DNA from 3 places in the Rhizobium sp. NFR12 genome. Region 3 is predicted to be linked to each of the others. Evidence: predicted binding sites of a transcription regulator. Region 3 holds the regulator's gene; each other region holds the start of a gene.
The links. Region 3 encodes PhoB, which activates phosphate uptake and scavenging genes when phosphate is short. Its sites were predicted from a motif close to TGTCATNNANCTGTCAT; they were not measured.
Positions count from the first base shown of each region.

Region 1: BLW69_RS11225 (esterase-like activity of phytase family protein) is a predicted target of PhoB. The motif match lies at 1,845-1,861, and genes of this name have one in related genera.
Region 2: BLW69_RS06990 (UDP-2,3-diacylglucosamine diphosphatase) is a predicted target of PhoB. The motif match lies at 1,418-1,434, and genes of this name have one in related genera.

Region 1 covers NZ_FNWM01000002.1:805,238-808,356, reverse strand. Annotated here, with positions in the region: gene BLW69_RS11225 (esterase-like activity of phytase family protein) at 1-1,801, opposite strand, end outside; gene hupB (DNA-binding protein HupB) at 1,993-2,268, opposite strand; gene lon (endopeptidase La) at 2,455-3,119, opposite strand, start outside.
Region 2 covers NZ_FNWM01000001.1:1,453,073-1,456,191, forward strand. Annotated here, with positions in the region: gene BLW69_RS06985 (NADP-dependent malic enzyme) at 1-1,269, opposite strand, end outside; gene BLW69_RS06990 (UDP-2,3-diacylglucosamine diphosphatase) at 1,488-2,303, shown strand; gene dgcA (N-acetyl-D-Glu racemase DgcA) at 2,328-3,119, opposite strand, start outside.
Region 3 covers NZ_FNWM01000004.1:113,144-116,262, reverse strand. Annotated here, with positions in the region: gene pstB (phosphate ABC transporter ATP-binding protein PstB) at 1-611, shown strand, start outside; gene phoU (phosphate signaling complex protein PhoU) at 663-1,376, shown strand; gene phoB (phosphate regulon transcriptional regulator PhoB) at 1,502-2,185, shown strand; gene BLW69_RS16880 (DMT family transporter) at 2,167-3,081, opposite strand.

The DNA.
Region 1 (3,119 bases), on a different contig from region 3:
CCTTGGACTTCGGCTTGTAGGACAGAAGCTTCACCTGGCCCTTCGGATCGTCCTTCCATTCGCGCTGGATTGCCATCCAGAGTGTCAGGTCGTCGCCGGAACCGGTTGTGGTGATGCCTTCGAGGCCGAAGCGGGTTTCGCCTGCCAGAAGTTCTGCAGGCAGCGCGATCTCGGACTTGATCTCGCCCTTTGCGCTGACGTTGTAGATGCCGTGACCAACGAACTTGGCACTGTCGCCTTCGGAAGCCAGCCAGAAGCCACCCTTGCCGTCGAGTGCGATACCTTCGATATCGAGCTTCTGGGCCGGCTGACCGTTGCGGGTCACACGTACCACGCTGGTGATTTCGGCCGGCTTCTTGGTGGCGTCGATGGTGAAGATCGAGGGCTGCATGGCATAGACGCTATCGCTCACGCCATAGAGAATGCCGTCCTTTTCCGCATCACCGACGAGGCCCGACATGGCACCCCAGCCGAGCGGCTTGCCGTCGACATCCTTGGAGACGAGCATCGGATAGGCCTTTGCGCCTTCGCCAAGCTCGTAGATCATGACATGCGAGCGGGCACCGCCGTCTTCGCCGAGATCGGCTTCGTTGGCGGAGGCGAGCAGGTTGCGGCCGGGAATGGCGACAGCGCCTTCAGGCGAGATGCCTGAGGGCAGAAGCTGCACCAGTTCCGGTTCCGCACCGGTATCCTTGTAGACCGCGATCATCGAACCGCGCTCCGAGAGGACGAAGAAATACTTCTGACCGTTGAAGGTCGCAGCTTCCAGCCCTTCCGGCTCGATGCCCTTGTTCTTGGCACGCTTTTCCGGGAAGTGACCGACGCGGGCTACGGCATATTCGAGCGATGTGCCGGCGTCGTATAGAACCTTGCCGGTGCGGTCGAAGATGGTGAAGCCGCGCGACCCGCCCTTGTAGTCACCTTCGTTGGCGACAACGAAACGATCGGTACCGAGCCACTTCACCGCATCCGGTTCGCGGGGAATGGCCGTGAGCTTGCCGGAGAAGGTCAGTGCGCCGTCGGTCTTGGTGTCAACGCCATCGAGATCAACCGTGCCGGCCGTGAAATGGGCGGTGACCTTTGCGGTCTTGCTGTCGACGATGACGATGTGATTGTTTTCCTGCAGCGTCACGACGATTTCGCCGTTGGCGTTGATATTGACGAATTCCGGCTCGGGATCCTCAGGAGCGACGGTGGACAGTCCCGTCAGATCGACGTGACGGATGCTGTCGCAGACGGGCACCCCGTTGTTCAGGGTGACGATCTGCAATTCGCCAGCCGGCAGCTGCGGAAGAGCGCCGTCGTTGAGCTTTTCGTCGCGCTGGTTCTCGATGGCAATGGCCGCAAACGTGCCATCCGGCGAGACGACGATGCTATCCGGCTGGCCGCCGAGATCGCAGGTGGCCTCGATCTTGCGGGAGGCGATATCGACGACACCGAGCTGGCCTGCGGGCTTGGTGAGATCCTTGGTACGGTCAATGGTGACGAGAACCTTCGCACCGACTGCGGCGACCGAGTTCGGCTCGCCGTCGATCTTGACCGACCCGGCCGCCTTCGGGGCCTTCGCGTCAGTGATGTCGATAAAGCCGATCGTGCCACCCGGCGCATCGGAATAGATGAGCGTGTTGCCGTCGGCGGTGGCCGTGATGATTTCCGACGAGGTCGCCTTGTCCTCGCCCTTGGGCAGGTTCTGGGCAACCGGGAAGGATGCAATGCGGTTGAAGACTTGCTCGGCGCCGGCAGGAGCTGCAACGGAGCCGAGGAGGAGCGCGGTCAAAGCGGCGCGTGTCGAGAATGTCATGGGAAGCCTCCGTGAAACTACACTCGGCTTGTGCTGCACTGTCATGACAGGCGGATGACAGTTTGGGACGCAGAAAGAACGGACCTGCGGATAAGGCTCGAACACGCTTTCCGTTCAACGAAAAAGGCCCGGTTTTCACCGGGCCTTCTCAACGCTTTGCATCACGGCGGCAGGCCGCCAGATGCTTTCGATCAGCTGTTAACAGCTTCCTTGAGACCCTTGCCGGCCGAGAACTTCGGAACGTTGCGAGCCGGGATATCGACTTCAGCGCCCGTGGACGGGTTGCGGCCCTTGGATGCTTCGCGACGCGAAACGGAGAAGCTGCCGAAGCCAGCGAGGCGGATGTCGCCACCATTCTTCAGTTCGGCCTGGACAGTCTCGAAAACGGCATCGACTGCAGAGGCGGCATCAGCCTTGGAGAGGCCGGCTTTTTCGGCCACTGCGGACACCAGTTCGGTCTTGTTCATATTTCCACCCTTTCAACGGTTTTGGAACGACTCATTTGGTCGGCGCCGACAATAGTTTTGCGTCGGCACTTGGCAACCCAAAGGCTCCGAAAAAGCCTGAAAAACAAGGGGTCTTGGGGATTTTTCACAAAAAAAGCCGGCTTTCGCCGGCTTTTTTATCAGTTCGTGGCGGCTTCAAGGCACCGCTTAGTGAGCGATCGTTGTCGACGAGTCGTCGGCACCGTCAACTGTCGCAATGACCGGAGTCTCTACCGTGCCATCCCACTCGATCGGTTCGGGAAGGCGAACCAAAGCGTGCTTGATCACCTCGCCCATACGCGACACCGGGATGATCTCCATTCCGTTTTTCACGTTGTCCGGAATGTCCGCGAGGTCCTTCGCGTTCTCTTCCGGGATCAGCACAACCTTGATGTTGCCGCGCAGAGCCGCAAGGAGTTTTTCCTTGAGACCACCGATCGGCAGCACCCGGCCGCGCAACGTGATTTCGCCGGTCATGGCGACATCCTTGCGAACAGGAATGCCGGTCATGATCGAAACGATCGCGGTTGCCATGCCGACACCGGCCGACGGACCGTCCTTCGGCGTCGCACCTTCCGGCACGTGCACGTGGATATCCGACTTGTCGAAGCGCGGCGGCTCGATGCCGAAATCGACGGCACGGGAGCGGACATAGGATGCCGCAGCCGAAATCGATTCCTTCATCACGTCCTTGAGGTTGCCGGTGACGGTCATGCGACCCTTGCCCGGCATCATGACGCCTTCGATGGTGAGAAGCTCACCGCCGACTTCTGTCCAGGCAAGACCCGTGACGACGCCGACCTGATCCTCACCTTCGGCTTCGCCGTGACGGA
Region 2 (3,119 bases), on a different contig from region 3:
AAAATCCTGGATCGGACGAGCGGCGACGCCGCTTTCGGCCGCAGCCCTTGCGACGGCCGGCGCGATGCGCAGGATCAGCCGCGGATCAAATGGCGATGGGATCAGGTAGTCGGGGCCAAAGATCGGCGTTTCACCGGAATAGGCTTTCGCGGCGACGTCGGAGACTTCCTCGCGGGCAAGGGCTGCGATCGCCTTGACCGCCGCCATCTTCATTTCTTCGTTGATCGTGCGGGCGCCGCAATCGAGTGCACCACGGAAAATGTAGGGGAAGCAGAGGACGTTGTTGACCTGGTTGGCGAAGTCCGAGCGGCCGGTGCAGATCATCGCGTCGGGACGTTCGGCGCGTGCAAGTTCCGGCATGATTTCCGGCGTCGGGTTGGCGAGCGCCATGATCAGCGGCTTTTCGGCCATCTGCACCAGAAGTTCGGGCTTCAACACGCCCGCGGCCGACAGGCCGAGGAAGACGTCTGCGCCGGCGATATTGTCGGCCAGAACGCGGTTGTCGCTCTTCTGGGCGTAGATCGCCTTCCACTCGTCCATCAGCTCGACGCGGCCCTCATAGACCAGCCCTTCGATATCGTGGACCCAGATGTTTTCCTTCTTCGCGCCAAGCGACACGAGAAGATGCAGGCAGGCAAGCGCCGCTGCACCGGCGCCCGACGTGACGATCTTGACGTTATCGATCGTCTTGCCGGCCAGTTCCAGGCCGTTGAGGATCGCGGCGGCGACGATGATCGCCGTTCCGTGCTGATCGTCATGGAAGACCGGGATATTCATCTTTTCGCGAAGACGACGCTCGACTTCGAAACATTCCGGAGACTTGATGTCTTCGAGGTTGATGCCGCCGAAGGTCGGCTCGAGTGCCGAGATCGTCGAGACCATGGCTTCGATGCCCGGCGCGTCGATTTCGATGTCGAACACATCGATGCCGGCGAATTTCTTGAAGAGGACGGCCTTGCCTTCCATCACGGGCTTGGAAGCGAGCGGGCCGATATTGCCGAGGCCGAGCACGGCAGTGCCGTTGGAGACCACGGCGACCAGATTGGCACGCGCGGTGAATTCCGCGGCCATTTCCGGATTGTCGCGGATCGCAAGGCAAGGGGCGGCCACACCCGGGGAATAGGCAAGTGCCAGGTCGCGCTGGTTGCCGAGCGGCTTGGTGGCCTGGATTTCCAGTTTGCCGGGGCGGGGATAGCGGTGGAAGAAGAGAGCCTGTTCGTCGAGATCTCCGGTTACCGGCGATGGTTTCGGATTGTCGTGCCCATCCATGCTCTTATGGCTCCTCGTATCGATTTCCGTCCTGACATGCGAGTCCCCTCCTTACATCAATCGATCCATCGAGAAACTACAATATTTGCGATGCTGTCGGATTTTGCCGCCGGTTTCGGGTGGTCGCCGACTGCGGCGATCGCGCCCCTGTCATCATCCTGAAACACGAGTCTGATTTTCGAAGGGTAGGACAAGGTAGGTAACGAAGGGACGTTTCCGTGGCCGATGCAATCGAGACAAGGCATTTCAGAACCCTGTTCATTTCGGACGTGCATCTCGGCTCCAAAGCCGCCCGCACGGACTTTCTGCTCGATTTCCTGCGCTACCACGAGGCGGAAACGATCGTGCTGGTCGGCGATATCGTCGACGGCTGGCGGTTGAAGCGCAGCTGGAACTGGCCGCAGGGCTGTAACGACGTGGTTCAGAAGCTTCTGCGCAAGGCGCGCAAGGGCACGCGGATCGTCTACATTCCGGGAAACCACGACGAATTCCTGCGCGATTTTCCCGGCATGCATTTCGGCGGTATCGAGGTCGCAGACCGAATGATCTACGAGATGGCAGACGGGCGGAAATACCTGGTGCTGCACGGTGACGAGTTCGACGTCGTGGTGCGCAATGCGCGTCTGCTCGCCTATCTCGGTGACTGGGCCTATGATGCGGCAATCGCCATCAATGTCGGTCTTGCCGCGGTGCGCCGCCGCATCGGCCTGCCTTACTGGTCATTCTCCGCCTGGGCCAAGCTTCAGGTGAAGCACGCGGTGAATTTCATCGGCGAGTTTCAGAAGGTCGTCGTCGACGAGGCCCGCCGCAACAATGTCGATGGCATCATCTGCGGCCATATCCATCATGCGGTCATGGAAGACATCGACGGGATCCACTACGTCAACACGGGCGACTGGGTCGAAAGCTGCACGGCGATTGCCGAGCATCGCGACGGGACGCTGGAACTGATCTCCTGGCAGAAGATCGCGAAGACTGCGGAAATCACGACGCTGCCAGCACCGGAGACGATCAGGGGCATGCAGGCTGCGTAACGGCCTGTCGGTGCGAGGGACTCATTATCCCCAGAGGTTCGTCCGGGGCGGATAGACCAGCGATCCGTCGTATCGCAGCCCGTCCGGGCGGTCTTGCGCCAAGAGTAGCGGACCGTCGAGATCGGCGTAGTCGGCATCCTGCGCCAGAAGAACTGCGGGGGCCATGGCAAGGGAGGTTCCGACCATGCAGCCGATCATGACGGCAAAGCCCAGTCGCTGCGCTTCCTCCTTCATGATCAGCGCCTCGGTCAGCCCGCCGGTCTTGTCGAGCTTGATGTTGACGGCGTCGTAGCGGTTTCTCAAACTTGCAAGATCGCCGGTTGCGTGCACGCTTTCGTCAGCGCAGATCATCACCTTGCGGCGAATGGTGGCAAGGATTGCATCCTTGCCGGCTGGCAGCGGTTGCTCGATCAACGAGATACCGAGGGCGTCGGCCACATCCAGATGTCGGGCCAGATTGTCCTCTGTCCAACCCTCGTTGGCATCGACGATCAGACGCGAATCGGGCGCTGCCTGCCTGACCGCCCGCATTCGGCTTTCGTCATCGTCTGTGCCGAGCTTGACCTTGAGGAGAGGGCGGGCCGCATTCCTCCGAGCATCCGCGGCCATTGCCTCCGGCTCGCCAAGCGACAGCGTGAAGGCGGTGATCAGCGGCTTTTCGGCAGCTTCAATCATCGATGCGACCGATCGGCCAAGGCTTTTGGCTTCCAGATCCCACAAGGCGCAGTCCACCGCGTTGCGGGCGGCTCCCGGTCGCAGGCGCGTCTGCAGTGTGTGGCGATCCATGCCATCGTGCATCATCGAAGCGAGGGAGTT
Region 3 (3,119 bases):
TGAACCGCATGAACGATACGATCGAGGGTTGCCGCGTCACCGGCAAGATCACGCTCGACGGCGACGATATCTACGACAAGGAAATCGACGTCGTGGAGCTGCGTGCCCGGGTCGGCATGGTGTTCCAGAAGCCGAACCCGTTCCCGAAGTCGATCTACGAGAACATTGCCTACGGTCCCCGCATCCACGGCCTTGCCCGTGGCAAAACGGAAATGGACGCGATCGTCGAGGCAAGCCTGCAGCGCGCCGGCCTCTGGGCAGAAGTCAAGGATCGCCTGCATGAAGGCGGTACCGGCCTTTCCGGCGGTCAGCAGCAGCGCCTTTGCATCGCCCGTGCGATCGCCGTTTCGCCTGAAGTCATTCTGATGGACGAGCCGTGCTCGGCACTCGACCCGATTGCTACGGCCAAGGTCGAGGAACTGATCCACGAACTGCGCGCCAACTACACGATCGTGATCGTCACCCACTCGATGCAGCAGGCAGCCCGCGTTTCGCAGCGCACGGCGATGTTCCATCTCGGCAATCTGGTCGAGGAAAACGATACCGACAAGATGTTCACCAATCCGGATGACCAGCGCACCCAGGATTACATCATGGGCCGCTTCGGCTGATGCGGGCGCAGAGCCCGTCAGCCGCAACTGCAGACATCAAGGATCAGACACATGGTTTCGACCCATATTCTCTCGGCCTATGACGAGGAACTGAAATACCTGAACCGCCGGATCTCCGAAATGGGCGGCCTGGCGGAGCAGATGTGCGGTGACGCCGTGCGTGCGCTCGTCAACTCCGACTCGGCGCTGGCCCAGAAGGTCATCTCGGACGACGTCATTCTCGACCATGCCGAGCGCGATATCCAGGACAAGGCGATCGTCACCATCGCCAAGCGCCAGCCGATGGCGGCCGACCTTCGCGAAATCATCGGCACGCTGCGCATTGCAGCTGACCTGGAACGCGTCGGCGACCTTGGTAAGAACACCGCCAAGCGCGTGCTCGCCGTGCAGGGAACAGGCGTCCCGCGCAAGCTCGCCCGTGGTCTGGAGCATCTTTCCGAACTGGCGCTGGTGCAGCTCAAGGACGTTCTTGATGTCTTCGCCAACCGCTCCGCGGAAAAAGCCGAAATCATCCGCCAGCGCGACGAAGAAATCGACGCGATGTACACCTCGCTGTTCCGCGAACTCCTCACCTACATGATGGAGGATCCGCGCAACATCACTACCTGCACCCATCTCCTGTTCTGCGCCAAGAACATCGAGCGCATCGGCGACCACGCGACCAATATCGCCGAGACCATCTACTACATCGCGACCGGTGCACAGCCGGAGGGCGAACGTCCGAAGGACGATACGTCCAACATGCTCGGCTCCGCCGGGACATGATGCAGCTCTCCCGAAATCGCCTGCCGGTTTCGGGACGATGACTGCCAAAACCAATGACCTGAAGCAGCGCGAGCGGATCTGGCGGATCTAAGTGCGGTTCGGGACGAGTGACGGAGCAAGTCGGAATGCAGCCGAAGATCGCAGTCGTGGAAGACGAAGAGGCCCTCAGCGTCCTCCTTCGGTATAACCTGGAGGCCGAGGGTTACGAGGTCGATACCGTGCTTCGCGGTGACGAAGCGGAAATCAGGCTTCAGGAGCGCGTTCCGGATCTTCTCATTCTCGACTGGATGCTGCCAGGCGTTTCGGGCATCGAACTGTGCCGTCGCCTGCGCATGCGGCCGGAGACGGAACGCCTGCCGATCATCATGCTGACGGCGCGCGGCGAAGAAAGCGAGCGCGTTCGTGGGCTTGCCACGGGCGCCGACGACTATGTGGTCAAGCCGTTTTCGACACCGGAGCTGATGGCCCGCGTCAAGGCGATGCTGCGTCGTGCCCGACCCGAAGTGCTGTCGAGCGTCCTCAAATGCGGCGACATCGAACTCGACCGCGAAACCCACCGCGTTCACCGCAAGAGCCGCGAAGTTCGCCTCGGGCCGACAGAGTTTAGACTTCTGGAATTCCTGATGGCGTCGCCCAGCCGCGTCTTTTCGCGCTCGCAGTTGCTCGACGGCGTCTGGGGTCATGACATCTATGTTGATGAGCGTACCGTCGACGTGCATGTGGGGCGCCTCCGGAAGGCGCTCAACTTTTCCAACATGCAGGATGTCATCCGCACGGTCCGCGGTGCCGGTTACTCGATGGAAGCCTGAGCACCGCGTCTCCTAGCCGGCAGCGTCATGGCAATGACACCAGTGACGACGCAGGCGAGACCGAGCCAGGCTGTGGAGGCAAGCGTTTCGCCGAGAAACACGACGCCGATGGCAACGCCGATCGGCACCCGCAGATAGGCCTGCGCCGTCGTGCCGACGGAGCCGAGCGTCTGGACCAGCCGGAAGTAGATGACGAAGGCGAGCGCCGTCGAAAATACCGCCAGCGCCAACAGGGCGAGCATCGAATCGGCGCTGGGCGTCAGCGTCCAGGGCCGATCGACCACGAGGCTCACGGGAATAAGGATGGCGGCGCCTGCGATCAGCGATCCCGCGGCGGGCATCATCGGGTCCAGTCCCCTAAAGTTCTTGCCGAAGATGGCCGCCGCCGCATAGCAGATGGTCGCCGCCACGATGGCGAGTTGCGCCCAGAGGTTCTCACCCGATCCGGCAAGCGCCTCCATGCCGACGATCAGGCATATGCCGACAATGCCTGCGGCAACCCCAAACAGTTTAGGTCCCGAAATGCTTTCATGGCGGGTGATCAGCGCCGTCAGCAGAAAGGCGAAGATCGGCGTCGTTGAACTCAAAATGGTGGCAAGGCCCGCATCGGTCGTCTGTTCGGCCCAAGCGATGAGGGTGAAGGGGACCGCGCTGTTGAGGCATGCCTGAACCGTGAAAAGCTTCCACGTCTGCCGGTCGGTCGGCAGCTTTAATCCGCGCAGCCGAAGTGCCACAACGAGAATGAGCCCAGCGACCAGTGTTCTGACGGCAATAAAGGTGACAGGCGAAATCGTCTCCACACCGACTTTGATCAGCGTGTAGGACGCGCCCCAAAGCGTCGCGAGCGTGAGGAGCAGCAACAGATCCGTTGCCATGCTTGTTTTGGTGTCCGCCATTCCAGTTCCTGTCCCCATGAATGCAATCTCCGCCCCTC